Regions from separate parts of the Bacillus sp. FAU18 genome, predicted to be linked through region 2. Evidence: riboswitches for the same ligand, from Rfam matches in the RefSeq annotation. Region 2 holds a riboswitch; the other holds the start of a gene.

Region 1 (12,178 bases), 130 kb from region 2:
CATGTCGGTTATCAGTATCGTATTTGCCGTTGTTTATTTATTATTTACACATTTCGGAAACGTGCTTGCAGGTATGTTTGGGGCAATCGCCTATGAACCGATTTACGGCATTTGGTTTATCGTTTCTGTGATCGCCGCGTACATGATTCGAAAACCGGGTGCGGCGCTCGTTTCTGAAATCATTGCCGCTCTCGTTGAGTGCCTGCTGGGAAATCCGTCTGGCCCGATGGTCATCGTCATTGGCATTGTTCAAGGACTCGGGGCTGAGGCTGTGTTTCTTGCAACACGCTGGAAAGCATACTCTCTCCCTGTCCTTATGCTGGCCGGTATGGGGTCTTCAGTAGCCAGCTTTATCTATGATCTCTTTGTTTCTGGCTATGCAGCCTATTCACCAGGTTATCTGCTCATTATGCTTGTGATCCGCCTCATTTCCGGCGCGCTTTTGGCGGGGCTTCTCGGAAAAGCTGTCAGCGACTCTCTCGCTTATACAGGTGTGTTAAACGGAATGGCACTCGGAAAGGAACTGAAAAAGAAACGGAAGCGGGCGTCAGAACATGCAAGCCTTTGATGAGCTTCTGACGGTTGAGCAGCTCAGCTTCTCTTATGAAGAAGACGAGAAACCGGTTTTTCAAGACATTTCGTTTGAGCTTCAAAAAGGAGAATGTGTTTTATTATTAGGACCGAGCGGATGCGGTAAAAGCTCGCTCGCCCTTTGTTTAAACGGTCTATATCCGGAGGCTTGCGACGGCATTCAGTCCGGACATGCATTTCTATTTCAAAAGCCGGTCACAGATGCTGAAACCTCCGAAACGATTGCTCAGCATGCCGGGGTCGTTTTTCAGGATCCTGATCAGCAGTTCTGCATGCTGACGGTGGAGGACGAAATAGCGTTCGGGCTGGAAAATCTGCAAGTTCCAAAAGAAGCAATGACAGAGAAAATCAACGCCGTATTAGAAAAATTACGCATTACCCATTTAAAAGAAAAAACGATCTCAACCCTTTCAGGAGGACAAAAGCAGAAAGTGGCTCTCGCCTGTATTTTGGCGATGGAGCCTGAGCTTATTATTTTAGATGAGCCGACCTCTCTTTTAGACCCTTTCTCAGCACGGGAGTTCGTTCATCTGATGAAAGATCTTCAGCGGGAAAAAGGTTTCAGCCTCCTCGTCATTGAGCACCAGCTTGATGAATGGGCGCCTTGGATTGAGAGAACGATCGTGCTCGACAAATCAGGCAAAAAGGCGCTGGATGGCCTGACGAAAAATCTATTTCAGCATGAAGCGGAGACACTAAAGAAATTGGGCATCGCCATTCCAAAGGTCTGTCATCTGCAGGAAAAGCTGAGTATGCCGTTTACTTTATCAAAAGAGATGCTGTTCAAAGAGCCTATTCCTGCCGGGCATGCCAAAAAGAAGAAAGCCCCTTCTGGGGAGAGTGTGCTTGAAGTCAGCAGCCTTTCGTTCGCGAGAGGACCGCAGGCGATTTTCAAAGACATCAGCTTTTCGTTGCGCGAAGGTTCTTTAACGGCGCTTGTCGGTCCGAACGGAACTGGAAAATCGACGCTCCTATCAGTTTTGGCCCGTCTCATGAAACCGCAAAGCGGCAAAATCCTTCTTAATGACCAGCCGCTGCAGAAATATAAAGAAAAAGAATTGCGTAAACGGATGGGATTTGTTTTTCAAAACCCTGAGCATCAATTCGTCACCGATACGGTGTATGACGAGCTTCTGTTCGGCCAGAAAGCAAATGCTGAAACTGAGAAAAAAGCGCAACACCTGCTGCAGCGTTTTGGTCTTGCGCATTTGGCTGATCATCATCCGTTTGCGATCAGCCAAGGGCAAAAACGGCGACTGAGCGTTGCTACTATGCTCATGCATGACGTAAAGGTTTTATTATTAGACGAACCAACCTTTGGCCAGGACGCCCGCACAGCGGCTGAATGCATGGAAATGATTCAGCGTATCAAGGCAGAGGGAACCGCTGTCCTTATAATTACACACGATATGGAGCTAGTCTCTTCGTATGCTGACAGCGTGCTTGTGCTTCACGATACGGGCCTGGCCTTTGACGGATCTCCAGCGCAGTTGTTTTCTCAAGAAACAGGGCTTGTCCAAAAAGCAAAGCTCACCCTTCCCCTTCTATATGAATGGATGGCATATCAAGAGGAGGTGCGTGATGAAGCAGCCGTTACATCTCATTAATCCGACTGTGAAAGCGGCGGCGGTTTTTTGTTGTGTCGTCATGCTGTCGTTTATTTACAACCCTTACACTCCGGCATGTTTTTATATCATCATCGTTGCGGGCGTTCTACTGGCGGCCGGAATCCCATTGAAAAAATGGCTGTTGTTTACGATTCCGTTTTTGATTTTAGCATTCGGATGCGTGTGGACAGCCGCAGTTTTTGGAAAGGTGCCGACAACACCGGATAATTTTTTGTTTCAAGCAGGCCCTATCTCAATTAACAGCGATAATGTGTCTGTCGGCATCTCTCTCGGGTTTCGTATTTTATGCTTCTCCGCCTTATCGATGATGTTTGTTTTTACAACCGATCCGATTTTATTTATGCTGAGCCTTGTCCAGCAGTGCAGGCTCTCACCAAAGCTCGCGTACGGTGTCATTGCAGGCTTTCGCTTTCTTCCGCTGCTAAAGGATGAGGTCCAGCTGATTCAGCAGGCTCATAAAATCAGAGGAGGAGCGGCGGAGAGCGGCATCATTAATAAAATCAGTGCGTTAAAACGATATACCATACCGCTATTGGCAAGCGCCATCAGAAAAGCGGAACGGACAGCGCTTGCGATGGAATCGAAAGGTTTTACAGGAAGCAGAAACCGGACATATTACAGGACATTGAGCGTGAACCGGCGCGACTGGCTGTTCTTTTGCCTCGTTCTCTTGTTATTCGCAGGATCTTTTCTCGTATCTTTCTGTTTTGCCTCATAAAAAATCCGCTATCGACGATAGCGGATTTTTTCTTATTGATGATAATTTAATGCTTGGGCAAGGTTGGTTTTAATAGTAATATTCGAAAAGTCAATCCCCAGCTGTACAGCAGTTTGCGCAATTTCAGGCCTGATTCCTGACAGGGTTGACCGGACACCGATCAGATTAAGCGCCTCAATCAATTTAAAGATCTGGTGCGCCACCATCGTATCCACCACAACAACACCTGACAGATCGATTAACAGATGCTCCACACGTCTTTTCGCACAAGCTTGAAGCGTGTTTTCCAGAATAAACTTCGCCCGTTCGGTATCAATGTCACCGACAAGCGGCAGCAGAGCTGTTGATTTGCTCAGGGTAATGACAGGTGAGCTTAATTCCAATATCATTTCTCTTTGGGCGTTTAATTGCTGCTTGGCATTCATTTCAGCGTGATCAACGAATGTATAAATGGTGAAATCAAATACTTTTACAATCAAATCTGCCCATTTTTGCTTCTCTCCCGGTTCAAACGCTGATTCATTTTCTTCTGCGAACTTCTCAAAATACTTCGTATATAATCTCCTGTTTCTCATAAACTCCCGAATGACATACTGAACCGGTGTGTCGAGATGTTTTTGATCGTTGGTCAGCTCAATGACCCACTCTTGAAACTCTTCGAGAAATTGTTTTTCCGGTAAAACATACATGTAATTCAGATGCCGGTAAAATTCTCTGTCCTGCTCTTTCAATTCTTCCGTTACTGTTGCATTATGTAGGGCGTAAAGCGAATTCGGATCACTTTCCTCCATCGTTTCAATCCATTCCTCGGCCATTTGTTCCACATGCTCTGAAAAAAATGCATATAATTTTTCATTCAGTTTCATGACACTGCTCCTTTCCCCAACACTATTATAACTTGACTTACAGTTGAATCCCAGTCATACACGCCGAAGCCATCCAATATTTTGAAGATTACTAATTCTTTGGTGTGTATCCTATTTTTTCAAAATGCTTCAAATGGCTCTGTCCGAGCGCTTGCTTTTTTCATATAATATGAGGCAACACCCTTGAATCCACTTGAAAGCATAAAAAAGGAGGGCTTTTTTATGAATGGTGAAATCCGCTTGATCCCGTATGTGACGAATGAGCAGATCATGGATGTAAACGAGCTTCCTGAGGGCATTAAAGTGATTAAGGCGCCAGAAATGTGGGCAAAAGGGGTAAAAGGCAAAAATATTAAAGTTGCTGTATTAGACACGGGCTGCGACACAAGCCACCCTGATTTAAAAAATCAAATCATCGGCGGAAAGAACTTCACGGATGACGACGGCGGCAAGGAAGATGCGATTTCCGACTACAACGGACACGGCACACACGTCGCCGGAACAATTGCAGCTAATGATTCAAACGGAGGCATTGCCGGAGTCGCGCCTGAGGCAAGCCTATTGATTGTGAAGGTTCTTGGCGGCGAGAACGGCAGCGGACAATACGAATGGATAATTAACGGCATCAACTACGCGGTGGAACAGAAAGTCGACATCATCTCAATGTCCCTTGGAGGGCCAAGCGATGTGCCAGAGCTAAAAGAAGCAGTGAAAAACGCAGTGAAAAACGGAGTGCTTGTCGTTTGTGCAGCGGGAAATGAAGGTGACGGCGACGAACGCACAGAAGAGCTTTCCTACCCCGCAGCTTATAATGAAGTGATTGCAGTTGGATCTGTTTCTGTAGCGCGAGAATTGTCAGAATTTTCTAACGCAAATAAAGAGATTGACCTTGTGGCACCAGGAGAAAACATCTTATCCACCCTTCCCAACAAGAAGTACGGTAAGCTGACCGGCACTTCAATGGCTGCCCCTCATGTCAGCGGTGCGCTTGCTTTAATCAAAAGCTATGAAGAAGAATCATTTCAAAGAAAGCTTTCTGAATCTGAGGTTTTCGCACAGCTAATCCGCAGGACACTTCCTCTTGATATTGCAAAAACGCTGGCAGGCAATGGATTCCTGTATTTAACAGCTCCTGATGAGCTCGCAGAAAAAGCAGAGCAATCACATTTGTTGACCCTATAAGATTATTTTTCTTATATAATATACACCACATCATGTAAATAAAAATTTCAAATTCTATGTTGACAATGAATTTGAATTACTGTTAAGATTACCAACAAATGATTCAACTTTTCAAAAAATTAATAACATTTTCTCTTATCGAGAGTTGGGCGAGGGATTGGCCTTTTGACCCCAACAGCAACCGACCGTAATGCCATTGTGAAATGGGGCGCACTGCTTTTCGCGCCGAGACTGATGTCTCATAAGGCACGGTGCTAATTCCATCAGATTGTGTCTGAGAGATGAGAGAGGCAGTGTTTTACGTAGAAAAGCCTCTTTCTCTCATGGGAAAGAGGCTTTTTGTTGTGAGAAAACCTCTTAGCAGCCTGTATCCGCGGGTTAAAGAGAGTGTTTTACATATAAAGGAGGAGAAACAATGACAACCATCAAAACATCGAATTTAGGATTTCCGAGAATCGGACTGAACCGGGAATGGAAAAAAGCACTTGAAGCGTATTGGAAAGGCAGTACTGATAAAGATACGTTTTTAAAGCAAATCGACGAACTATTTTTATCCGCAGTAAAAACACAAATTGACCAGCAGATTGATGTTGTGCCTGTTTCTGATTTCACACAGTATGACCATGTACTCGACACAGCAGTCAGCTTCAACTGGATCCCGAAACGGTTCAGACATTTGACTGACGCTACCGATACATACTTCGCTATCGCCCGCGGAATCAAAGACGCTGTATCTAGTGAAATGACAAAATGGTTTAATACAAATTACCATTACATCGTTCCGGAATATGACGAGAGCATTGAGTTCCGTCTGACAAGAAACAAACAACTCGAAGATTATCGCCGGATCAAACAGGAATACGGTGTGGAAACAAAGCCTGTGATTGTCGGCCCTTATACGTTCGTTACGCTCGCTAAAGGCTATGAACCGTCCGAAGCAAAAGCGATCCAAAAACGCCTTGTGCCATTATATGTACAGCTTTTGAAAGAGCTTGAAGAAGAAGGCGTAAAATGGGTTCAAATCGATGAGCCGGCGCTCGTTACCGCCTCTAGTGAAGATGTCCGCGGCGCAAAAGAGTTATTTGAAAGCATTACAAGTGAGCTTTCATCCTTGAATGTGCTTTTGCAGACGTATTTTGATTCTGTTGATGCGTATGAAGAGCTGATCTCTTACCCGGTTCAGGGAATTGGCCTTGATTTCGTTCACGACAAAGGCAGAAACCTAGAACAGCTTAAAACACATGGTTTTCCGACAGACAAAGTGCTGGCAGCCGGCGTTATCGACGGACGCAACATTTGGAAAGCGGACCTTGAAGAGCGTCTCGATGCCGTTCTTGATATTCTCAGCATTGCAAAAGTTGATGAACTGTGGATTCAGCCTTCCAGCAGCCTGCTACATGTTCCGGTAGCGAAACACCCTGATGAGCATTTGGAAAAAGACCTATTGAACGGATTGTCCTACGCAAAAGAGAAGCTGGCCGAGCTGACAGCTTTGAAAGAAGGTTTAGTATCAGGAAAAGCGGCGATCAGCGAAGAGATTCAGCAGGCTAAGGCTGATATCCAGGCGCTTAAACAGTTTGCAACAGGCGCCAATTCTGAACAAAAGAAAGAGCTTGAGCAATTAACTGATAAAGACTTCAAGCGTCCGATTCCGTTTGAAGAACGTTTAGCCCTGCAAAATGAATCTCTCGGCCTTCCGCTTTTGCCGACGACAACGATCGGCAGCTTCCCGCAGTCTGCTGAAGTGCGGAGCGCACGCCAAAAATGGCGGAAAGCTGAGTGGTCCGATGAACAGTATCAAAACTTTATCAATGCGGAAACAAAAAGATGGATTGATATTCAGGAAGAATTGGAGCTTGATGTCCTTGTTCACGGCGAATTTGAACGGACAGACATGGTCGAATACTTCGGTGAAAAGCTGGCCGGTTTCGCCTTCACTAAATATGCCTGGGTTCAATCATACGGCTCACGCTGTGTCCGCCCGCCAGTCATTTACGGAGATGTTGAATTTATTGAACCGATGACAGTGAAAGACACAGTCTACGCACAGTCATTGACTTCCAAGCATGTGAAAGGAATGCTGACGGGCCCGGTTACAATCTTAAACTGGTCTTTCCCTCGAAACGACATCTCGAGGAAAGAAATCGCCTTCCAAATCGGGCTTGCCCTTCGCAAAGAAGTTAAAGCGCTTGAAGACGCAGGCATTCAAATCATTCAAGTCGATGAACCAGCGCTGCGTGAAGGCCTTCCATTGAAAACCCGCGATTGGGATGAGTATTTGACTTGGGCGGCAGAAGCATTCAGATTAACCACTTCTTCCGTGAAAAACGAGACACAAATTCATACACATATGTGCTACAGCAACTTCGAAGATATCGTTGATACAATCAATGATCTTGATGCCGATGTGATTACAATCGAACATAGCAGAAGCCACGGAGGATTTTTAGATTACTTAAAAAACCACCCGTATTTGAAAGGGCTTGGCCTTGGTGTATATGACATTCACAGCCCTCGTGTGCCGTCAACTGAAGAAATGTACAATATTATCGTTGATGCGCTTGCCGTCTGTCCGACTGACCGCTTCTGGGTAAATCCGGACTGCGGATTGAAAACAAGACAGCAGGAAGAAACGGTTGCAGCATTGAAAAACATGGTTGAAGCCGCAAAACAGGCAAGAGCACAGCAGACACAGCTAGTATAATTTGAAAAAACCATCTGCATTTGGCAGATGGTTTTTTCTATTAGAAAGCGGAAATCGGTTTCCGATGCTTCCCGTCCGCTTCTATTATTATTTCGGCAGTTCCATTTTCATCAAATTCCACAAGGCTCAATGATGTATCATGTATGTAAGCAGAATTCCATATGTCATTAACGCGTCTTCCCTTTATGATATTTAACAGCATTAATATAAAGACAGAATGGGTAACCAAGAGAACATTACCGGAAGAATGGCTGTCTAAAATCGTTTGGAGAGCCAGCCTTACCCGGTTTTCAAAGTCAAAAAACGTTTCACTTCCCAGCTGGCGATAAGCTTCAGGATAATGAAAATAAGCGTGAAAAAGATCTGGTTCGTCCCTTTCAATATCCTCTTGTTTTTTCCCTTCCCATGAGCCCAGTGACATTTCTCTGAACATATGATCTATCACCAGCGGGAGCCTGCGCGACCCTAGTGCGGTTTTTGCTGTCTCTTCTGTCCGCTTGCTCGGGCTGATGTATACCTGATTCATTTCAATATCCTTCAGACGCTCCCCAAGAGCACGGGCATTGTACAGCCCAAGTTCTGTTAAATCAGAATCCATCCAGCCCTGCATCCGTTTTTCTACGTTCCATTGGGTCTGTCCGTGTCTGGCAATATATAAATGCAGCATGATTACCCCTCCTCTTTTCTCCTCTTATCTTAGCAAATCCCCCAAAAACTTTGTTTATTTTACACTTTTTTGAGAATGTTCTTTGCCCTTTTTTCGGCTATACTAATAACACTCTATTGACAGGAGGGATTGGGATGAATCATGAAACGTTCTTAAAACGGGCTGTCACTCTCGCATGTGAAGGAGTGAATGCAGGAATCGGCGGGCCTTTTGGAGCCGTTATCGTGAAAGACGGAGTCATTATTGCCGAGGGACAGAACAACGTCACAACAAGCAATGATCCGACTGCCCACGCGGAAGTCACTGCTATTCGGAAAGCCTGTAAGGTGCTAGGAGCATACCAGCTTGATGACTGCATTTTGTATACGAGCTGTGAACCATGCCCAATGTGCTTGGGCGCCATCTACTGGGCCCGGCCTAAAGCCGTTTTCTATGCAGCTGAGCACACTGACGCTGCCGAAGCCGGGTTTGATGATTCATTCATTTATAAAGAAATTGATAAACCTGCTGAAGAAAGAACGATCCCCTTTTATCAAGTGACTCTTATGGAGCATTTATCCCCGTTTCAGGCATGGCGGGATTTTGCCAACAAGAAAGAATATTAAAAGGATCAGGCATGTGCGGCCTGGTCCTAGTTATTTCTCCAAGTAGCCGCTTTGCCCTGTGCAAATACAAAACAGCAATCATACGAGCCGGAATTCAGCTTGGCAGACACCGAGCCAGCCGCCCCCTTCATCTGTAACTTTTGCAGGCTTTAAACGCTGTGATCGCTTATCTGACGTTTTATCAATAATCTGTGCCCACTCCTACCCCGTTCCGCGTCAATTCATAATGGATATAAGTCTGAATCCATTTATAAGAAATGTCTCAGACCTCGAAAAGATCACACCCGCTCCGACACAAAAAAACATCCTGAGAACCCTCAGGATGCCGGTCATTATTTTAATTCTAGTTTTACATCAACATTTCCTCTGGTTGCCTTTGAGTAAGGACAGAATTCATGAGCGGCGTTGACAAGCTCTTGTGCCTTTTCCCGATCTAAATCTTTCGTGTTCACAACAAGTGTGACACCAATTTTAAACCCGCCGTCGCTCTCATCCTTCATGAGGCTGACCTGCCCTTCAATCTCCGAATCAATTTCGATATTCTGCTCTTTGGCTACGTGTTCGAGCGCGCCGCCGAAGCATGCAGCATACCCTGCCGCAAAGAGCTGTTCCGGATTTGTGCCGGTTTGTCCTTCTTTTTTGGCATTTGGCATGACAATATCAAAATCAAGAACACCGTCATCTGATGTAATATGTCCTGCCCGTCCGCCTCGCGCGGTTACTTTTGCTGTAAATAGTGACATATTTCCCAACCTCCTTATTTGTATCTAGTTGTTATATTTCCCTTTCTGATCTTTTTAAACATGCTAAGTTTGCCGAGAATAGGAAAAGTGAGGTTTTTCAGATACAATAGAATCGAATGACAAAAAAGAGTTGGTGAACAAAATGGAAAATAAATTTGATCATATGAAATTGGAGAATCAGCTTTGTTTTTTGCTATATGCGAGTTCGCGGGAAATGACAAAGCAATACAAGCCGCTGCTTGATAAGCTGAATATAACATACCCTCAATATTTGGCTTTGCTATTGTTATGGGAACATGAAACGCTTACTGTCAAAAAAATGGGCGAACAGCTGTATTTAGATTCAGGGACGCTCACTCCGATGCTTAAACGAATGGAACAACAGGGTTTGATTACGAGAAAAAGATCTGAAGAGGATGAGCGGTCCGTGTTGATCAGCCTGACAGAGGACGGAGCGTTATTAAAAGAAAAAGCGGTTGATATTCCAGAGACAATTCTGGGGCTCTCAAAGCAGTCTGGGGAGGATCTCAAACAGTTAAAATCCGCTCTATATACATTGCTGGAAACACTTCATCAAAAAAATTGAGGATGCCTTGTACAGGCATCCTCTTTTTATTTATTCAGCAACTTCAAGTGTCACATCAATATTTCCGGAGGTTGCTTTTGAATACGGGCAGACGCCGTGCGCTTTTTTCACAAGCGCCTCCAATTCTGATGCACTGACTCCTTCTCCTTTTACTTGCAGCGTCACACCCAGCTTATAGCCCTGGTCTGCTTCATCCTTTAACAGGCTTACATTCGCCGTAACCTCTGTCTCTACTTTTACCCGTTCTGTTCTTGCGACAAGCTGCAGGGCGCTGTCAAAGCAAGCTGCATAACCTGCTGCAAACAGCTGCTCTGGATTTGTCGCTTTTTCTAATTTCTTGGCTCTCGGTGTCCCCGGCATTGCGACATCAAGCTCAAGAACGCGGTCTGATGAAATGACCTTTCCTTCTCTTCCTCCTACCGCTGAAACAGTTGCTGTAAATAATGGCTGACTCATTTTTCATTCCCCCAATATATTTTATACAATTGAATTGTACACAATTAAATTTGATATGTCAATTTTTCTCGTATAAAAAAAAGCTAATCTCGTTACGAGATTAGCTTTTTCATTGAACATTGCCCCGCTATTCACGGATTTGCCCAGTTCCTTTAATGATGTATTTTGTAGAAGTAAGTGCAGGAAGCCCCATCGGTCCTCTTGCATGAAGCTTTTGCGTGCTGATGCCGATTTCGGCTCCGTAGCCGAATTCAAAGCCGTCGGTAAAGCGGGTTGACGCGTTATGATAGACAGCGGCAGCATCGACAGCCGTTTGAAAATATGCCGCGTTTTTGTCATTTTCAGTTAAAATCGCTTCAGAATGATTGGTGCCGTATTGTTGGATATGCTTCACAGCTTCTTGGACGTTTTCAACCGTCTTTACGCTGAGGACAGGCGCTAAAAATTCGGTTTCCCAATCTTCTTTTGATGCTTGTTTGCTTGAAGGATGAAGTTCACATACCAATTCATCACCGCGAATTTCAACTCCCGCGTTTTCCAGCTGGTTCAGCAATTCTTTCCCGTGCTGTCTTGCCCAAGCCTTGTGAATCAGCAATGATTCAATCGCGTTGCATACGGAAGGGCGCTGCGTTTTGGCATTTACGACAACCTTTTCTGCCATTTGCGGTTTGGCTGTTTCGTCAATGAATATGTGGCAGTTTCCTGCTCCCGTTTCTAATACAGGAACTGTTGATTCTCTCACAACGAGATCAATCAGTTTCTTGCCTCCGCGCGGAATCAATACGTCTAAGCCATCATTTAACGTAAAGAGCTCTTTTGCTGTCTCTCTGCTCGTATCCTCAATCAGCTGCACAGCGTGAATCGGAAGCGCTGATTGCTCAAGTGCTCTGTGAATGACACTGACGAGCGCTTTGTTGCTGTGGATGGCTGAGGAGCTCCCCCGCAGCACAACCGCGTTCCCTGTCTTCAGGCAAAGGGTAGCCGCATCAACTGTGACGTTTGGCCTCGCCTCATAAATCATTCCTACGACACCGAGCGGCACACGGACTTTTTCAATAAACAGGCCGTTTTCTTTTTCAATCGTTTCAAGAGAATCGCCGATTGGGTCCGCTAAGTCGATTAAGAGCTCCACCGCGTCCGCGATATCGCGTATCCGTTTCTCATCCAGTGTGAGACGGTCAATGATGTCCGGTGTTAAACCATTCTCTTTTCCGTTCTCAATGTCTTTTGCATTCTCCGCCAAGAGAAAATCCAGTTCTTTACGGAGTCCGTTTGCAATGAGGCTGAGCGCCTCATCCTTCTCGGCTGTTGTTTTCATGATCATTTCGGCTGCTGCTTCTTTCGCCAGCTTCGCTTTTACAGAAACTTCACTCATTTTTCCGCCTCCTAGTCTTTTACATTGACCCAGTCATTCCTATGAATAACCTCAAAC
Region 2 (18,003 bases):
ATACCGCGTTTTTCACGCTCTTCCTTAGGCATTGCCGCGTGAGACATCGTTGCCGGATAGGACAAAATTGATTCCACTGCGCCAAGGCTGACAGCGAAGACCGGCAGTGACACATTCTCGACTAATTTCTTAACGGCCTCTTTGCTTTCAAGCTCAAAAGATAGCACGGCGCCCGCTCCCTTCGACTGGCTTTTATGGGTTTCAGCGCCGGGATGATCAGCCAGTCCCGGATAATACACGCGCTTCACCGCCGGGTGCTTCTGGAAAAATTCCGCAAGCCGCTGGGCTGTTTGACTCGCTTTCTCTAAACGGACCTGCAATGTTTTTAATCCGCGCAGGACAAGCCAGCAATCCTGTACGCCAAGGACGGCGCCGAACGCGTTTTGCAGCTTATACAGCTTCTTCCCAAGCTCTTCATCTTTGACAGCAGCCAAACCTGAGAGCACATCGCTGTGTCCGCTTAAGAATTTTGTCGCGCTGTGAAGTACAATATCCACGCCGAGATCAAGCGGACGCTGCAGTGCCGGCGTCATAAATGTATTGTCCAGAAAGGTCAGGCAGCCGTTTTCTTTTGCAAGCTGAACAACCGCTTTAATATCCGTAATCCCAAGTGTCGGATTTGATGGCGTCTCCATATAAATGACCTTTGTGTTCGGCTTGATGCTCCGCGCCAATTCATTACGATCCGTCATGTCGACAAACGTATGCTCAATGCCAAACCGGGTCAGCACCTCTGTCACCATACGGAAGGTTCCGCCGTATACATCTTCTGTCACAAGAACGTGATCACCCTGTGACAGCAGTAAAAATGCTGTTGAGATAGCAGCCATGCCTGAACTGAAAGCAAATCCTCTTGTTCCGCCTTCCAATGCGGCAATTGTTTCTTCGAGAGCTGTTCTTGTCGGCGTGCCAGAGCGGCTGTAATCATATGCCCCGAACTCTTCAAATGAAGATTGGTGAAAAGTCGAGGCGTGCTGAATCGGTACACTGACCGCCCCGGTTCCGCCGTCTGTTTTAAATGGATTGTGCACGAGCTGGGTTTCAAGCGTCCAATTGTGTTTACTCAAATGAAACAGCTCCCTCTTTGACCTGACATAATGCCTGCTTTAGATCCTCTTTTAAATCTTCCGCATGTTCAATTCCGACAGAAAAGCGCAGCAAACGATTGCACACCCCGTTTGCGATGCGGATCTCTTCAGGAATATCCATGTGCGTCTGGGTCGCAGGGTATGTAATAAAGCTTTCCACCCCGCCGAGACTTTCTGCAAAACAAATGGTCTTCAGTGCTTTTAAAAACGGATTGACCCATTCTTCTTTTTGCAGACGGAAGGACAGCATGCCGCCTTTTCCGGGATACAGCACATCCGAAATTTCTTCCTGCTCTTCTAAAAACGCCGCAAGCTCCTGCGCGTTTGCCTGATGCTGACGCATTCTGAGGCTCAGCGTCTTCATTCCTCTCATCAGAAGCCACGAATCAAATGGCGGCAGGACAGCGCCGATTGCATTTTGATGCTGAAACATTTCCTCTCCGAGCCGCTCATCCTTCACCACGACAAGCCCAGCAAGCAGATCGTTATGCCCGCCTAAATACTTGGTTGCGCTGTGAATGACAATGTCAGCTCCCAGCTCAAGCGGCCGCTGCAAGACCGGTGTATAAAATGTATTATCTACGATCAGCAGAAGACCGTGCTCCTTTGTAATCCGGGCAATATGTTCAATGTCCGCCTCCTGCATGAGGGGGTTTGTCGGCGTTTCCACAAACACCGCTTTTGTATTCGGCGTAATCTTAGAGCGTAAACAGTCCTCATCGCTGAAATCATCATAATGAAAAGTCAATCCGTATTTTTTCCATTCATTTTCAAATAAACGGTACGTGCCGCCATATAGGTCCGATGAAACGATCAGTTCATCTCCGCTTTTAAACAGCGCCATAATCGTTTGGATAGCAGCCATTCCCGAACTAAAGGCAAGCCCTCTTGCGCCGTTTTCTAAGTTAGCGATGGCGTCCTCAACAAGCTGGCGTGTCGGATTTTTTGTGCGGACATAATCAAATCCAGTTGATTCTCCGATCCCTCTGTGGCGGTATGCTGTTGATAAATAAATAGGAGCACTCACTGTTCCCGTGACTTCATCGCTTCGGTTCCCAATTTGGGCTAATTTCGTTTCAACGTGCTGTGACATATAGCTGACACCTTCCCTTTTCAAAATAAAAACCCCTTCTTCATAAGAAGAAGGGGTTTAACGCTTCTTCTTATCTTCCAAGCATAAAAACGCTTGCTGGATTTAGCACCTTGGCGCTTTGCACATGCAAAACAAGCCGGTTGCTGAGGTTTCTAAGGGCCAGTCCCTCCACCTCTCACGATAAGAAATATCGATTTCAATTTTCTGATTGTTTTATATTAGCGCAATTCACAGTTTATTTCAACACTTTTTTCTTCGTGTGTCGAACCGTTTAAAGAGAGAAATTTCTAATAATTCATGGTACAATAATTGAAAATGCAAGAAAGTATAGTGATGTCCTGGAGGAATGTTTTTATGGCACCGAAAAACGGCACAGTGCAAGAAAAGAAATTCTTTTCAAAAGAGCTTAACGAGGAAATGACCTTACTTGTTTATCTGCCGTCCAACTACTCCCCGCTTTATAAATACCATGTCATTATCGCGCAGGACGGCCACGATTATTTCAGGCTGGGGAGAATCGGCAGACAGGTTGAGGAATTGCTGTCGAAACGCGAAATAGACCGGAGCATTATTATCGGTGTTCCTTATAAGGATGTAAAAGAGCGCAGAAACACCTATCATCCGGAGGGTTCAAAATTTTCGGCGTATAAACGGTTCATCGCCCATGAGCTCGTTCCTTTTGCAGATGATGAGTATCCAACCTATCAGATCGGTTACGGCCGAACGCTGATCGGTGATTCGCTCGGAGCAACCGTGTCACTTATGACAGCGCTTGATTATCCGAATATGTTTGGCAACATCATCATGCAGTCTCCCTATGTTGACAAACACGTACTAGAAGCCGTAAAACAGTCAGACGATATCAAACACCTCTCTATTTATCACCAAATTGGAACAAAAGAAACTGACGTCCACACGACAGACGGGAACATCCTGGACTTTACAGAACCGAACCAGGAGCTGAAGCAGCTGCTGGAGAAGAAGCTTTCTGATTATTATTTTGAGCCATTTGACGGAGACCACAAATGGACATACTGGCAGCCGCTCATCACCCCGGCGCTGAAAAAAATGCTTTAACACTCTATCATACTTTATTTCCAGGAGGGACATAATATGAAATACGGAATCGTTTTATTTCCATCAAAAAAGCTCCAAGACCTTGCAAACTCTTACAGAAAGCGCTATGACCCAAGCTACTCTCTGATCCCGCCTCATTTGACGCTGAGAGCATCCTTTGAATGCGCGGAGGAGAAAGCGGATCAGCTCGTATCACATTTAAGAAACATCGCAAAAGAGTCCCACCCAATCGTTCTCAAAATGACAAAATACAGCTCATTTGCGCCTGTTAATAATGTCATTTATATTAAAGCAGAACCGACGGAAGAGTTAAAAACACTCAATGAAAAGCTATACACCGGTGTGTTGGCAGGCGAACAGGAATATAATTTCGTTCCGCATGTGACGGTCGGCCAAAACCTTTCCGACGACGAGCATTCAGATGTGCTGGGACAATTAAAAATGCAGGAAGTGTCGCATGAAGAAATCGTTGACCGTTTCCACTTGCTTTACCAGTTGGAAAACGGATCGTGGACAGTATATGAAACCTTCTTGCTAGGCAGAGGAGAATAATGTTTGAAAGCAGTTATCGCAAAAAGTGAAGAACAACTGAAAGATGCATTCTATGTAAGAGAAGAAGTCTTTGTCAAAGAACAAAACGTGCCTGCTGAAGAAGAAATTGACGAACTTGAAAATGAGTCAGAGCATATCGTCGTGTATGACGGTGAAAAGCCTGTCGGCGCTGGAAGATGGCGCATGAAGGACGGCTACGGCAAGTTAGAGCGGATTTGCGTACTGAAAAGCCACCGCTCAGCCGGTGTCGGCGGCATCATTATGAAAGCGCTCGAAAAAGCCGCGGCAGACGGAGGCGCTTCCGGTTTCATTTTAAACGCGCAAACACAGGCTGTGCCGTTTTACAAGAAACACGGGTATCGCGTGCTTTCTGAAAAAGAATTCCTCGATGCCGGCATTCCGCACTTACAAATGATGAAGGACTGAACGCATCCGGATCTTTTGAGATCCGGATTTTTACTGCATATAAAAAACCGTTCTCTGGTATGAACGGTTTTTTATACATATCGATTAATATATGTGCCCATTCCTTTTTCTCGCAACCTCTTATAAAGAGAGCGCTTACGTTTCATCTCGTTTACTTTTCTTTCAGCGGCCGTTTGATTCTCCTGCTGCTTTTCCAGTTCTTTGTATACCCGCTGAAACGGGACATAGCTGATTTTTTCGGTTCCGGCATAATCCTGCTTATGTCCAATCGTTCTATTAGCATATTGAGCGTATTGCTGGTTCTGAATTTGACCTGCATATATCATACAATACCCACCCCTCTGCTGTCTCTTTTCCCTTAAACTTACTTTTTGAAACACATTTCTTTTGATATGATAGTCATTGTCTGTAATGAACACCTTTTGATTGGGAGGACCCCTTTTTGAAATGCGCCCGACTGAATGATAGAATCATACATTTACATACATATTCGAGAGAACATTATCAATTCCTCTTTGAAGAGGGAATAAAAGGACATTTATTTTGTTCTCATTGCGGAAAGCCCGTTCTGTTACGGCTTAACATCGCCGATCCGCCAGAGTTTATCCATCGCCAGCCAGGCGATTTTCCGGCATGTGAGGAGGCGTGCGAACCGAAGCCCGCTAAAGAGGAAAAAAAAGAAGACGATCAGGAATCTGGTGTCATTCGTTTACCCAAGGGAAAAGCGATCGCCGCTGACCCGTCCCCAGCTGTTACGGAATGGCACCGTCCTAGAAGCATTAAACCAGGAACACCATTTGTGCCAAAAACAATAGAACCCGATACGAGCCTTTTTCCGTCTGTCGGTTTAAACACGGATCAGCTGAAAGCTGTCACGGAAACAGAGGGCCCGCTGCTTGTGCTTGCAGGTGCGGGGAGCGGAAAAACACGGGTGCTGACAGCCCGTGCCGCCCACATGATCGAACACTTAGGCATACCGCCTGAAAATATGCTGCTTGTCACCTTTACAACAAAAGCTGTCGCTGAAATGAAAGAGCGTATGGCGAACCAGTACGGATTACAGCCGGCAAAAGTCAGAAGACTTGTGACAGGAACATTCCACAGTCTGTTTTATAAGATCTTGTATCACTCTAATTCTGCTAAATGGAACGGTGAGCATCTGCTGAAAATGGAGTGGCAGCGGGAACAATATATCAAAAAAGCGCTCTATGAAGAGGGCATCGATGAGAAAGAATTCCCAGTTGACCAAGCCCTGCAGCAGATCGGTTTTTGGAAAAACACTTATGTCCCAAATGAACGCATCCCTCTAAAAGATGAGTGGGAAAAACAAGTTTATCGTTTATATGAACATTATGAACGCCAGAAAAAAGAACACAGCCAATTTGATTTTGATGACATGGCTTCAGCCTGCTATGAATTGTTTATCGAGCGGCCTGACCTTCTGGAACAATATCAATCTCGGTTTACGTATATCTTAATTGATGAGTTTCAGGACATTAATCCGGTTCAATACAAAATCATGCAAATGCTCGCCAGCCCGGAGCAAAACCTGTGCTGTGTCGGAGACGATGACCAGTCCATCTACGCGTTTCGCGGAAGCAATCCATCTTTCATTCTTGATTTTCAAAAGGATTATCCGGGAGCGAAGACGATCTATTTAACTGCGAACTACAGGTCTACGCACCCGATCGTCTCTAGTGCTGATATCGTCGTGAAAAAGAACAAAAACAGATATGCCAAAACGCTTGAAGCGGCCCGCGATGACATTCAGGTCCCTGTGCTGTTTTATCCTTATGATGAAGAGGAAGAAGCCACAATGGTCGTTTCCGATATCAAAGAAAAAATTCAAAATGGAGCCAGTCCAGAAGACTTTGCGGTTCTTTACCGCACAAACAGCGGAGGCCGTGCTATATATGAAAGGCTTCATCAATCGTCAATTCCGTATACAGCTGACCGCGGCGTCCAATCGTTTTACAGCAGACGGATCGTCCGCCAGATTCTCGCCTACTTGTATGCCAGCCAAAATGAGGATGACACCGAAGCGATTAAACACTTGCTTCCCGCCTTGTTTTTAAAACAGTCCGCTTTGAATACGCTGAAGGCGCTCTCGATTACAGAGGACTGTACCATGATCAAAGCACTGGCCAAATTGCCTGATCTGAAGCCATTCCAGCTGGACAAAATCAAGAAAATCGTACCGTTTTTTGCAAGCCTCCGCACGATGAAGCCCGTAGAAGCCATCACCTTTGCAGAAGGAAAAATGGGCTTCTCCGAGTATTTAAAAAAGCGGGGCAATGAGGGCAACAAGCTGGAAAAAGGCTCTGATGACTTGCGTGACATCAAGGTTGTCGCCAAGAAGTTCAAAACGATTCCTGACTTTCTTGCCCACGTAGACCATATGAGGGCCGCTGAGAAAAATAGAACGGATGAACATGGCGTTCAGCTGATGACCATTCACCGGTCAAAAGGCCTTGAATTCAAAACAGTCTACGTGTTAGGCACTGTAGACGGCTCGATTCCGCACGATTTCTCATTAGAAACGGCAAGAAAAGGAGACGAGGCCGCTCTTGAGGAGGAAAGACGCCTTTTATATGTAGCCATGACCCGGGCGAAACAGCATTTATATTTGTCTTGCCCCGCTAACAGGCGCGGCAAAACAGCCAACCGCTCAAGATTTTTGTATCCCCTGCTACAGAAAGCAAGACAGCCCTTGCATCATTAACAGCCCGGCAGATTACTGCCGGGTTTTTACTGTAAAAAAAGGCCCGCTGCAGTGAGTCAGCCAGGCCATCCACTTATTTATTATCCATCATTTTAGAAATCGTGCCAAAATCAAGCTTTTCTTTTCCACTTGTAATAGATTCCACAATTTTATCTTCTAATTCTTTTGGTACGCGTCTGTTTGCGAGCTGCGCTACGCGGTTAATCACACTGCGCACTGTATTTTCATCTTTAAAATTAGCGTTTTGGAGTGATCCGGCAAGATTCATTACATCCTGCATCTTCACACCTGTTTTCTTTTCGATGTTCTTAAAAAATTGATTATCCATAATGCGCCTCCTTTTGGCGGAGTAATACGGTATTGTATGAATGCACATAATACAATGTGCTTTTCCAACATTTTTAAAAATAAACACAAGGCAAGGAAGCACGGGTTATAACCCGTACTTCCTCAATACATCTTAAAAGAAAGATGCACCTACGATGATGAGGAGAATGAATAATACGACCAACAAAACAAATGTTGAACCATAGCCGCCGCCGTAACCGCCAGCATAACCGCCATAACAGCCGCCGCCGTAGCCGCCGCCGAATCCGTATCCAAAGCCCATAGATAAGCACCTCCTTTACTCTCTATACACTATGTGAGCTGCTTGGATCGGCTTGGATATTCGCATAGGGCGTTTGCGGATTTACGATTGATCATATTGAGCTTGATGTTTTTTAAGTAAGGCCTCCGTTTTTTCAGCCAGCTCTTCAATCTCATCTTCAAATTCCAGACCGGCTTTATCAAATGCATCCAAGTCTTTTCTGATGCGGCCCATCGTGTCTTCATACTCTTTTTGCTTTTGTTCGTGTGGTTCATATCTTCCTTCTATCCATTTTTCAAACTCATTCACTTTTATCCCCCCGCTTATGATATATGCTGAGCGAGGCCGCCCCGTTAAAAAACAAAAAACCGGAGTTCTCCGGTTTCTTTGCCAGGCTATTGAGGCTTTTTCTTTTTATTTCCGCACCCGCAGCCTTTCTTTTTTATCTTTTTTGATTGATACGATGAATCTGTATATGGAGATTTTTGGGAAGGTTTATGATACTGATTCATTTTTGTCCCCTTCCTTTCCTTATGTCATATATGCTACTTTATGCGTATTCTGACAGAAAGTTGCTGGTAGTAACGCCTTATTCTTGCAGCCATTTTGATACGAGCGTTTCTATGATGCCGGCAAGGCCGGCGATCGCCAAAAGTAAAATCAGCCACTGCGCCGCTTGCGGGATCAACGCCTGGCATAAAATCAAAAAGCCGGCGCACCACACGCCTGTGCACCAATAGCAGCTCAGCAATTCACCAATAAACGCCCTGACACCGGTTCCCTTAATCACGATATAGGTTTCAATGTTCCCGTCCGCATCCTTTTCTTCCTTCTCTTCATGAAACAGACTGCGAAGCGGCGCCATAATCGTGTCAAACACCAGCAGGCGGGCGAGCCGAAAGACCGCAAGCGATAGAAGAACAATTGTCAGCCCATTTATAACCACTCGTTCACTCCTTTGCCAATCATGATCCCTTCACATATATGCCAAAACCCTATTCTTCATGAATTGTATCTTGTCCGGCAGAAAATTGGTTATTTTTATTATTCCGCTCTGCACCCCATTTGCATTATATAGAGTATGGATAAGAAAGGAGTGAAGGTTATGTCATTTGAAGAAAAAGTCGAATCCCTGCACCCTGCAATATTTGAGCAATTATCAAGCGAATTCGAACAGCAGATCGAAGTCATTGATTGCGAAAATATCACAATTGACACGTCACATATAACAGCTGCCCTTTCTATACAAGCCTTGGTGACAACAATGATTATCCTGGCAACACAGCTCGTCATCGCCGACGAGGACTTGGCTGACGCAGTGGCAAGCGAAATTCTTATTCTCGATAACTCGCAAATTAAAAAAAGAACCATCATTAAAATTATCAACAGCCGCAACATCAAAATTACTTTGTCTGCCGACGAAATAATAACCTTTGTACAAATTTTGCTTCAGGTGCTTAACAGCATTCTCCTTGAAATTGACGTCCTTTAACCCTTTCTTTTCACAAACTTAAAAGCCGAGGTGAAAACAAATGTCAGATAACGATAAAATCAAAGAAGAGCTTGAAAAGCTTCCGGAAGCTGATCCAATGACGAAAATGCTGGTTCAAAATATCTTTCTTAAACACGGTGTCACGAAAGACAAAATGAAAAAAGTATCAGATGAAGAAAAAGAAATGCTCTTGAATCTGGTAAAAGACTTGCAGGCTAAATCAGCTGCATTAGTTGAAAATCAAAAGAAGAAAAAAGAAGAAGCCGCCGCGCAAGAGAAAAAGAACGAAAAACCGCTAAGCCGGAGAGAACAATTAATTGAACAGCTCAGACAAAGACGTCAAAACAATAACAATTCAAACCAATCATAAAAAATAGGGTTCTTCATCAGGATATATGCCTCAGTCAAAGTAAGAGGCTCGCTCATTTAATAACAGTAAAAGAAAAGGAGGAATAGATATGGAAAGCAGACCATACTCTTGGGTTGCACTTGATCCTGACTGTGACCATCCGTTAGACGAAAAAGAAAAAGATAAAAAAGAAGAAAGAAAATGTCATTGCGATGTTTGCTGTAATGGCAATGGGTTTTTTGGCAACGACAATGCCTTCATTGACCAAAATCTGGCTCAGGCAAATCTCAATAAACAAGTCTCCGATGAAACAATTATTATCAGAGACTCTTGTGACATCAACGTTTCATCTACAGACGTTCAAGCCGTAACATCAGTTGTAACGGCGGTTAATGCAGCTGTCCTAACAGTAGCTCTCACATCCATTGCAGACGGAGTAATTGCCGAATTAGTCGCACAAGATTTGTTACAGCTTTCAGCTAACAAACAAGTAAACCGCCAAAAACTTCTCATCGAATGCTCCCGGGGCGTAAATATCACAACAGTAGATGCTGATATAGCAACATTGGTTTCCACAGCTACTAACACACTTGTGGCACTCTTAGCCATCACACTCGTCCTCTAAGTCTAAAAGCAGAGCTAAAAACGCTCTGCTTTTTCTTATTTTCCAAGCATATGATGAATATATAGACGTTCACCCACACCAAGTGGGGCACGGGTACATATGTTGTTAAGGACTAAAGTCAAATACCCTATAAAGAAGGAGCTGAAATCAATGAGCTGCGGAAAAACCCATGGCCGGCATGAGAACTGTGTATGCGATGCAGTGGAAAAGATTTTAGCAGAGCAGGAGGCAGTTGAAGAACAGTGTCCGACTGGCTGCTATACCAACCTTTTAAACCCTACGATTGCTGGAAAAGACACAATTCCGTTTCTCGTTTTCGATAAAAAAGGCGGATTGTTCTCCACATTCGGAAACGTAGGGGGATTTGTGGATGATATGCAATGCTTTGAATCCATTTTCTTCCGCGTCGAAAAATTATGCGATTGCTGTGCAACACTTTCTATTTTACGCCCGGTCGATGTCAAAGGCGATACCTTAAGTGTTTGCCACCCTTGCGACCCGGATTTCTTCGGGCTAGAAAAAACAGATTTCTGCATTGAAGTGGATCTCGGATGCTTCTGCGCGATTCAGTGCCTGTCACCAGAGCTAGTTGACAGAACATCGCCTCATAAAGATAAAAAGCATCATCACAATGGATAAACACTTGTAAAGAGGAATCCCCTTCCAAACTCTATTACAGGTGCAAATCATTCAGCTGCTTCCAGCGTGAGGCAGCTGACTCTCCATCATTTCGCCAGTCTCAAATTTATAAGGCAGGAGGGATAATATGAGCCAGAAAACATCAAGCTGCGTGCGTGAAGCTGTAGAAAATATTGAAGAACTACAAAACGCTGTTGAAGAAGACTGCCCGACCGGCTGCCACTCTAAGCTTTTATCTGTAAGCCATTCGTTAGGCGACACAGTGCCTTTTGCAATATTTACATCAAAATCAACGCCATTAGTCGCCTTCGGAAATGTCGGCGAACTCGATAACGGCCCTTGCTTTAATACAGTATTTTTCAGGGTCGAAAGAGTGCATGGAAGCTGCGCAACACTGTCATTATTAATCGCATTTGACGAACACAAACACATTTTGGACTTCACCGATAAAGATACGGTGTGTGAAGTCTTCCGACTTGAAAAAACAAACTACTGTATTGAAGTTGACTTAGACTGCTTCTGCGCAATCAACTGCTTAAATCCTCGATTAATCAATCGTACACATCATCATCATTAATCATAAGCTGGAAAAGCTTGCAGGCCTGCAGGCTTTTCTCTAAGTAAAAAAAGCTGTCCGGCAACATCGACCGGGCAGCTTTTTTCTTTTTCGTTAAAAACCGAGCGGGTGCAAAGAGGTAATATCATCGATTGCAAGTTCGGTTGGGGCTCCGTTTCCGGTTGTGCGAAGCAGGACGGAATCATTTCTTCTTCCGACAATCACGCCCCTGTACGTTCTTCCATTGGCTTCAATCAAACAAAGCGCTCTCGGCATGTTATGAGGCAGCTTTGTTAAAAAATCAATTTTTTCATGAATAGACATCTTGCTCATCGGTTTCTTTACTTTTCTTGCCGGCGGTGCTTTTTCCTCCGCTTTGGCAGCATTATGGACAGCTTCCGGTTCTTTCTCAGGCTTCCGGGTCTCAAGTGCAGGCTCTTCCTTTTTTTTCTGCTTTCGGGGGCTCGTGTTCGACGGTTTCTTCTACGGCCTGCGGCTCTGCTTTCTGTTCCTCCTGGCTTTTTATGTTCTCTGGCTCTCTCACCTCTTGTGTTTGCTGACTCACTGGTTCGGCTGCAGGCTTTTGGTCTTCTTGCAGGACATCCTGTGCCACGGCTTCCTCCTGCTGCTTCTCATGGTAAACCGGCTTTTCCTCAGCTTTTGGCGGAGCAGGTTTGTCGGCCTTTCTTTTGATGACAATCTCCTGCATGGATGACCTTGTAGTTTCTGCATAATCCGGCTGAACAATATACATGAGCGGTTTTTTATCCGCGTTTCTTTTCTTATTAGACATCTTCATCCCTCCGATTGTGTCATATTCTATCTATATGACAGAAAGCTGAAAATCAGAAGAAATAAAAAAGCAATCCCTATTCGGGATTGCTTGATATAGTTCCAGCTTAGCGGGCAGTGATATGGAAACCTGAATCAACGTGAAGATTTTCACCTGTAATCCCGCGGGACATATCGCTGAACAAGAACGCAGCTGTATCGCCCACCTCTTCAGGTGTTGTCGTGCGGCGAAGCGGTGCACGCTCTTCGATGTCTTTTAAGATAGAGTTGAAATCGCTGATGCCTTTAGCAGATAATGTTCTGATCGGGCCAGCAGAAATGCTGTTGACGCGGATATTTTCTTTTCCTAAGTCAGCAGCTAAATATTTCACACTTGCATCAAGAGAAGCTTTTGCTACACCCATGACGTTGTAGTTTGGCATCACAAGCTCTCCGCCAAGGTACGTCAAAGTGACAATGCTTCCGCCTTCAGTCATCATCGGGCGTGCCGCTTTGACAACAGCAGTCAGAGAATATGAGCTGATGTTATGAGCCAAAAGGAAGCCGTCACGATTTGTGTTTAAGTATTCGCCGACAAGTTCTTCTTTGTTGGCAAACGCGATACAATGCGCGATACCGTGGATTACACCGACCTGCTCCTTAATGCTTGCGAAGCAAGTTTCGATTTCTGCGTCGTTTGTTACATCGCAAGGAAGGATAATGGAATCATTGCGGTCTAACGTTCCGGCAAGCTCGTGAACGGATTTCTCCAGGCGTTCACCAGCGTATGTGAAAATCAAACGTGCGCCCGCTTCATGTAAAGAACGCGCAATGCCCCAGGCGATGCTGCGTTTGTTGGCTACCCCCATCACAACAATGTTGCGGCCTTCAAGTGAAAAATTCATATGTATAAAGCCTCCTATATTTAATAAAGACATAGTATTAGTACCTGATCTTAATTCCTATCATATCATAACCTTGTCCAGATGAAAAGCGCATACCGTAGCAAACGCAAAAGAGATCACCATCAGCTGGTGATCTCATCGGCTTGTATTTAAGCTATTTCGTTTAAAAGCGAAATGGTTTGTCGGCCCGTGTCCCGACCCGATGCCAAGCGTATTTTCCACCGCTTCGCGGACAAAGTTGGCCGCAACCTCAAATGCCTGATGGATGCTGTCTCCTTTAGCCGTTTGGGCCGTTAAAGCCGCAGCAAAGGTGCAGCCTGTGCCATGCGTATGCTTCGTATTGATATAAGGATGGGTGATTTGCATAAACATGCTGCCATCAAAAAGAAGGTCAGTAATGTGATTGTCCTCAGGCTGGTGCCCGCCTTTGATAATGACATGCCGCGCACCCATCTTGACGAGCTGCTCCGCTGCTTTTTTTCGGTCATCCAGCGAGCTGATTGTCATTCCTGTCAGCGTTTCTGCTTCCGGGACATTCGGCGTAATCGCGTAGCTTCTTGGAATGAGCAACTCCTTTAAGGTGGCAACTGACTCATCACGCAGCAAGGATGCCCCGCCCTTTGCGATCATAACCGGATCAACAATTACACGATTGAATCCGTACTCGTCAATTTTTCTCGCCACTTCTTCAATCATGTCGGCATTCCAGAGCATTCCCGTTTTTACTGCATCCGGCCTCAAATCCTCAGCAACAGCGTCAATTTGCTGTCTCAACGCCTCTACAGTCAGCGGATGCACCCCATGAACGCCAAGCGTATTTTGAGCGGTTACCGCCGTAATCGCAGACATTCCGAATACATCAAGCTCTTGAAAGGTTTTAATATCAGCCTGTATCCCCGCGCCGCCGCCTGAATCTGATCCGGCGATTGTCAATGCTTTATATATACTCACTACACTACACTCCTTTTATTACCCGATCCATTTATGATAAATGGATTTTGCCCGGGCAACATCATTTGTTCCATGGATCAAAGCTCTGCCGTCCCGGAACAGCACCATTTTCATATCATCCGAGCGGCAAGAAATTAAATACGGGTTCGCAGCTACTTCAAGCCCGGCCTGTCTCAGCTGACCGGCAAGCGCTTCAAGATCCGCTTCTTTTGTAACAGATGATCTGATCTGCACCGTGTTCCTGCCGCACAATACAGCCGCTTTCGTTTGATTTTCATATGACAAAAACGGAAAATCCTTTGTGCCGCAGCTTGGGCATGCGTCATGTTTGAGACTGGCCGCTCTCACTTCTGACCGCTCGTTTTTCCACAAGTCAAAGGAGCGCAGCACCGGCTCGCACTCCTCTCCCGTCAGCAGCTTCAACGCATCTGTTACCTGAAAGACTGCTACCTGCAAAACAGCCGGACTGATGATGCCGGCTGTGTCACATGTTGCTCCGCCAATCGGAAGTGTATCGAGCAAGCAATGCAGGCAAGGAGTAGAACCCGGCACCACGGTAAAGGTGAGGCCGTAGCTCCCTACACAGGCACCGTAAAGAAAAGGAATCCCTTCCTTTACCGCAGCATCATTTACGATCAGGCGGGTTTCAAAATTATCAGCCGCATCCACAATAATCGATGCATCCCTAATCAGCTCGAAGATATTTTCTGCTGTCACATCCATGACAAGGCCGGTCACATCAACATCGCTGTTAATCGAACGGAGACGGCGCTCCGCAGCGGCTGCTTTCGGCATTTCTTTTTTGACATCATCTTCTGTATACAGCTGCTGGCGCTGGAGGTTGCTCCATTCCACATAATCTCTGTCGGCAATTTTCACAGAGCCGACTCCCGCTCTCACCAGCATTTCTGCACTGGCTGTTCCGAGCGCGCCTGCGCCGATAATCACGGCGCGCGCTTCTTTCAATTTTTTCTGGCCGGATGGGCCGATCGGAGCAAACAGCTCCTGCCTTGAATACCTGCCCGTCATACAGGAAGACCTTCTCCCGGACTGCTTGCCGTTCCGTATTGCTTAAGCGGGATTCGTCCCGCCTCATAAGAAAGGCGTCCTGCTTCCACCGCGAGCTTCATGGCACGAGCCATTTTCACAGGATCGTCAGCGCCCGATACAGCCGTATTGAGCAGTACGCCATCCGCTCCAAGCTCCATTGCGTATGCCGCATCTTTAGGCGAGCCGATTCCAGCATCCACGATGACCGGCACTTTCGCCTGTTCAATAATAAATGACAGATTCAAAGGATTTAAGATTCCTTGTCCCGATCCAATCGGAGATGCACCCGGCATGATGGCATGAACGCCGAGCTCTTCCAGCTTTCTCGCCAGCACAACGTCATCCGACGTGTACGGGAGCACAATAAAGCCTTCTTCAAGAAGCTGTTCAGACGCTTTTAATGTCTCAACAGGGTCAGGCAGCAAGGAACGGCTGCATCCGATGACTTCAACTTTAATCATGTCACAAAGGCCTGACGCTTTTGCCAGCCTTGCAATCCGAACCGCTTCTTCAGCAGTACTGGCGCCCGCTGTATTCGGCAGAAGCGTATATTTGGATAAATCAAGCTGTTCCAGAAAATTCGGCTGAGATGCTTCAAAGATGTTCATTCTCCGCACAGCAAATGTTAAAATATCAGACTCAGAAACAGCTACTGCTTCCTTTTGTATGTCAAACGATGGGTATTTCCCTGTGCCCAGCAGCAATCTTGATTGAAATGATTTTCCGCCAATTGTTAACATGCTCATCCGCCTCCTACAAAATGGACAATTTCAATGACATCACGATCACAAAGCTCAACCTCGTGATAGCGTTCTTTCCCGATTATTTCTTTATTTCTTTCCACGATAACGATTTTATTTTCAAGCTGATACGACGCCAGCAGGTCTTGAATTGTACCTGTGTCTTTTTCCCACTTCACGTCTTTACCGTTCAGCTGTAGCATCATATCTGAACCGCCTCCTTGCGATCAATTCGGAATGCGTGCAGCCAGTCTTGGTTGACCTCTTTATTCATGATGAGATCACTGATCAAAGCGCCCGTTGCGGGAGCAAGCAGGATCCCATTTCTGAAATGGCCAGCCGCAAATAAAATACGGCTGTCCTCAGGATGTCTGCCGATGTACGGTTTTCCATCCTTTGTTCCCGGCCGGAGTCCCGCCCAAAAACGATCCACCTTCATATTCTGTATAGCCGGCAGCATCGTTTTTGCTTTTTTCATAACCGATTCCAATCCGCCAAGATCCGGTGTTTCACTCCAGTCCCCCGGCTTCATTGTCGCGCCGACAACCAGTCTGCCGTTTTTTCTCGGTACGATATAGCAATGGTCATGGTAAAGCGTTTTTGTCAGCGGGATATCATCATTCCAAACGGACAGGCACTCCCCTTTTACAGGGAGAAAAGCATTGTTCAGTCCGAGCTGTTTAAAAAACATTCCGCTCCACACCCCGCTGGCAACGACAACATGATTAGCCCATACGTCTCCACTAGGGGTCTTGATGGACAGGGCTTCACCGTCACGTTCGACATGCAGGACGGGCGTATGCTCAAAAATCTCCGCCCCAAGCATTTTTGCTGCTTTCACATATGCCTTGCAAACAAAATAAGGCTCCACATGCACATCATCCTGAATAAAAGATGCACCAAAGATGTCACCAGACGCATACGGCTCTTTTTCTAACACCTCTTCTTTTGAATACCAGCTGACAGAGTCCAAATCGTCCATCTGTCTCAGCTGCAGCACATCTTCTTCAGAAAATGCAAGCTTAAACATACCGCCGTTATGCTGCCTGATATCCACACCAGATAATGCATAAAGCTCTTCTCCAAGACCTTTGTACAGACGCTGGCTGTGCATGGCGAAATCAAAAAACGCGTCACGTTCCTCGCATTCGGCATGGGCGCCCAGCATTCCGGCAGCGGCACTTGTCGTTCTGCCGCCCATTGTTCCGCTTTCAAACAATGCGGTGCTTTTGTTTTCCTTTGCCAAATGATAAGCAATCGCGGAACCGATAATTCCGCCTCCAATCACCACTGCTTCATAATGCCTTTTCATAGCGCATCTCCTTTAGCTTGCGGGAATATCGTCTGGCTGCTTCCAAGGGCTCAGCGGAAGAGAAAATTCCTGACATAACAGCAATGCCGTCTGCCCCTGCTTGTTTTACGTCTCTTAACCTGTCCGGCGTCATCCCCCCGATGGCTATAACCGGGATGGAAATCCGCTGTTTGATATCTGACAGCAAAGATACTCCTCTGCCTTCAAGACCCTTTTTGCAATCCGTTTCAAACACATGGCCGAACAGCACGTAGTCCGCGTCTTCCTTTTCTGCTTGAACCGCTTCCTCCAGTGAATGCACCGACCTCCCGATATGAAGGTGTGGAAATCTGGCTCTGACCTGCTTCGGTGAAAAGCTGCCGCTTGGCAGCTGCACGCGGTGAATAGTAGAGAAAAGCGCAATATCCACGCGCCCGTTCATCACCAGTTTTCGTTTATCTATACCGCCTTCAAAAATAAGCTCGAGCAGTTTCAGAATATCTGCCGCCGATTTTGAGCGTTCCCGAATGTGAATAAAATCAACTTCATTCTGAATCGAAATGATGGTTCTCGCTAGCTCTTCTACCGGCTTGCAGTTATCCGTTATGGCGTGAAGCTCCACATTCCTCCACCTCTTTTATGCCGCGCTCCGACCAGCCTTCTTTTTGATAGGCCATTCCCCAAAATTGATATTCATAGAAGCTGGAGATGACAAAATTCTCTTTCATCTTGGCACGCACTTCCTCCGTGCTGTTTTCCGCCAGCTCATCAAAGCGGTTGATTTGCTCCTCAACCTGTTGTCTAAACCAGTCACCGCCGTACGTCCCAATCCACTTTTGATAAATCGGATGCCCAGGATCGCAATGCAGCAATTTCTCACCAACCTCGTAATAGAGCCAGTAGCATGGCAGCAAGGCCGCTAAGATTTCAGCGAAATTCCCACTCAAAACCGAACGGTACATATGGGATGTATAAGAGTACGCCGTAGGAGACGGCTTAAACGCCTTACGCTCTTCCTCGCTGATTTCCAACAGCTCGGCAAACTCGCGATGAAGCGCCATTTCCGCCTCATATGTACCTTGGGCAT

What was found. A riboswitch is a leader RNA that binds a small molecule or an ion and turns the genes downstream of it on or off. The one in region 2 is predicted to bind S-adenosylmethionine.
Region 1: it holds a riboswitch for S-adenosylmethionine, as region 2 does, so the genes downstream of both, metE (5-methyltetrahydropteroyltriglutamate--homocysteine S-methyltransferase) here and metI (cystathionine gamma-synthase/O-acetylhomoserine thiolyase) in region 2, are expected to answer to the same signal.

What each region holds. Positions count from the first base shown of each region.
Region 1 is NZ_JBVYHZ010000003.1:655,524-667,701, reverse strand. Features, by position in the region: gene AC0OMU_RS03795 (ECF transporter S component) at 1-568, shown strand, start outside; gene AC0OMU_RS03790 (ABC transporter ATP-binding protein) at 555-2,198, shown strand; gene thiX (HMP/thiamine ABC transporter permease ThiX) at 2,173-2,937, shown strand; gene rsbRB (RsbT co-antagonist RsbRB) at 2,970-3,803, opposite strand; gene isp (serine protease Isp) at 4,026-4,985, shown strand; SAM riboswitch class I at 5,118-5,273, shown strand; gene metE (5-methyltetrahydropteroyltriglutamate--homocysteine S-methyltransferase) at 5,401-7,689, shown strand; gene AC0OMU_RS03765 (histidine phosphatase family protein) at 7,730-8,356, opposite strand; gene guaD (guanine deaminase) at 8,491-8,961, shown strand; gene ohrB (organic hydroperoxide resistance protein OhrB) at 9,294-9,704, opposite strand; gene ohrR (organic hydroperoxide resistance transcriptional regulator OhrR) at 9,847-10,290, shown strand; gene AC0OMU_RS03745 (organic hydroperoxide resistance protein) at 10,321-10,746, opposite strand; gene proA (glutamate-5-semialdehyde dehydrogenase) at 10,874-12,121, opposite strand; gene proB (glutamate 5-kinase) at 12,133-12,178, opposite strand, start outside.
Region 2 is NZ_JBVYHZ010000003.1:519,516-537,518, reverse strand. Features, by position in the region: gene metC (cystathionine beta-lyase) at 1-1,067, opposite strand, end outside; gene metI (cystathionine gamma-synthase/O-acetylhomoserine thiolyase) at 1,060-2,181, opposite strand; SAM riboswitch class I at 2,249-2,368, opposite strand; gene AC0OMU_RS03035 (esterase family protein) at 2,536-3,258, shown strand; gene AC0OMU_RS03030 (YjcG family protein) at 3,295-3,810, shown strand; gene AC0OMU_RS03025 (GNAT family N-acetyltransferase) at 3,814-4,236, shown strand; gene AC0OMU_RS03020 (hypothetical protein) at 4,308-4,562, opposite strand; gene AC0OMU_RS03015 (ATP-dependent helicase) at 4,679-6,958, shown strand; gene spoVIF (sporulation-specific transcription regulator SpoVIF) at 7,032-7,286, opposite strand; gene yjcZ (sporulation protein YjcZ) at 7,419-7,568, opposite strand; gene AC0OMU_RS03000 (hypothetical protein) at 7,650-7,856, opposite strand; gene yjcA (sporulation protein YjcA) at 8,137-8,493, opposite strand; gene cotV (spore coat protein CotV) at 8,653-9,039, shown strand; gene cotW (spore coat protein CotW) at 9,080-9,409, shown strand; gene cotX (spore coat protein CotX) at 9,498-10,013, shown strand; gene cotY (spore coat protein CotY) at 10,164-10,652, shown strand; gene cotZ (spore coat protein CotZ) at 10,780-11,229, shown strand; partial or broken gene cotO (spore coat protein CotO) at 11,323-12,007, opposite strand; gene fabI (enoyl-ACP reductase FabI) at 12,108-12,884, opposite strand; gene thiD (bifunctional hydroxymethylpyrimidine kinase/phosphomethylpyrimidine kinase) at 13,020-13,835, opposite strand; gene thiF (thiazole biosynthesis adenylyltransferase ThiF) at 13,854-14,864, opposite strand; gene thiG (thiazole synthase) at 14,861-15,631, opposite strand; gene thiS (sulfur carrier protein ThiS) at 15,628-15,828, opposite strand; gene thiO (glycine oxidase ThiO) at 15,828-16,937, opposite strand; gene tenI (thiazole tautomerase TenI) at 16,921-17,538, opposite strand; gene tenA (thiaminase II) at 17,513-18,003, opposite strand, start outside.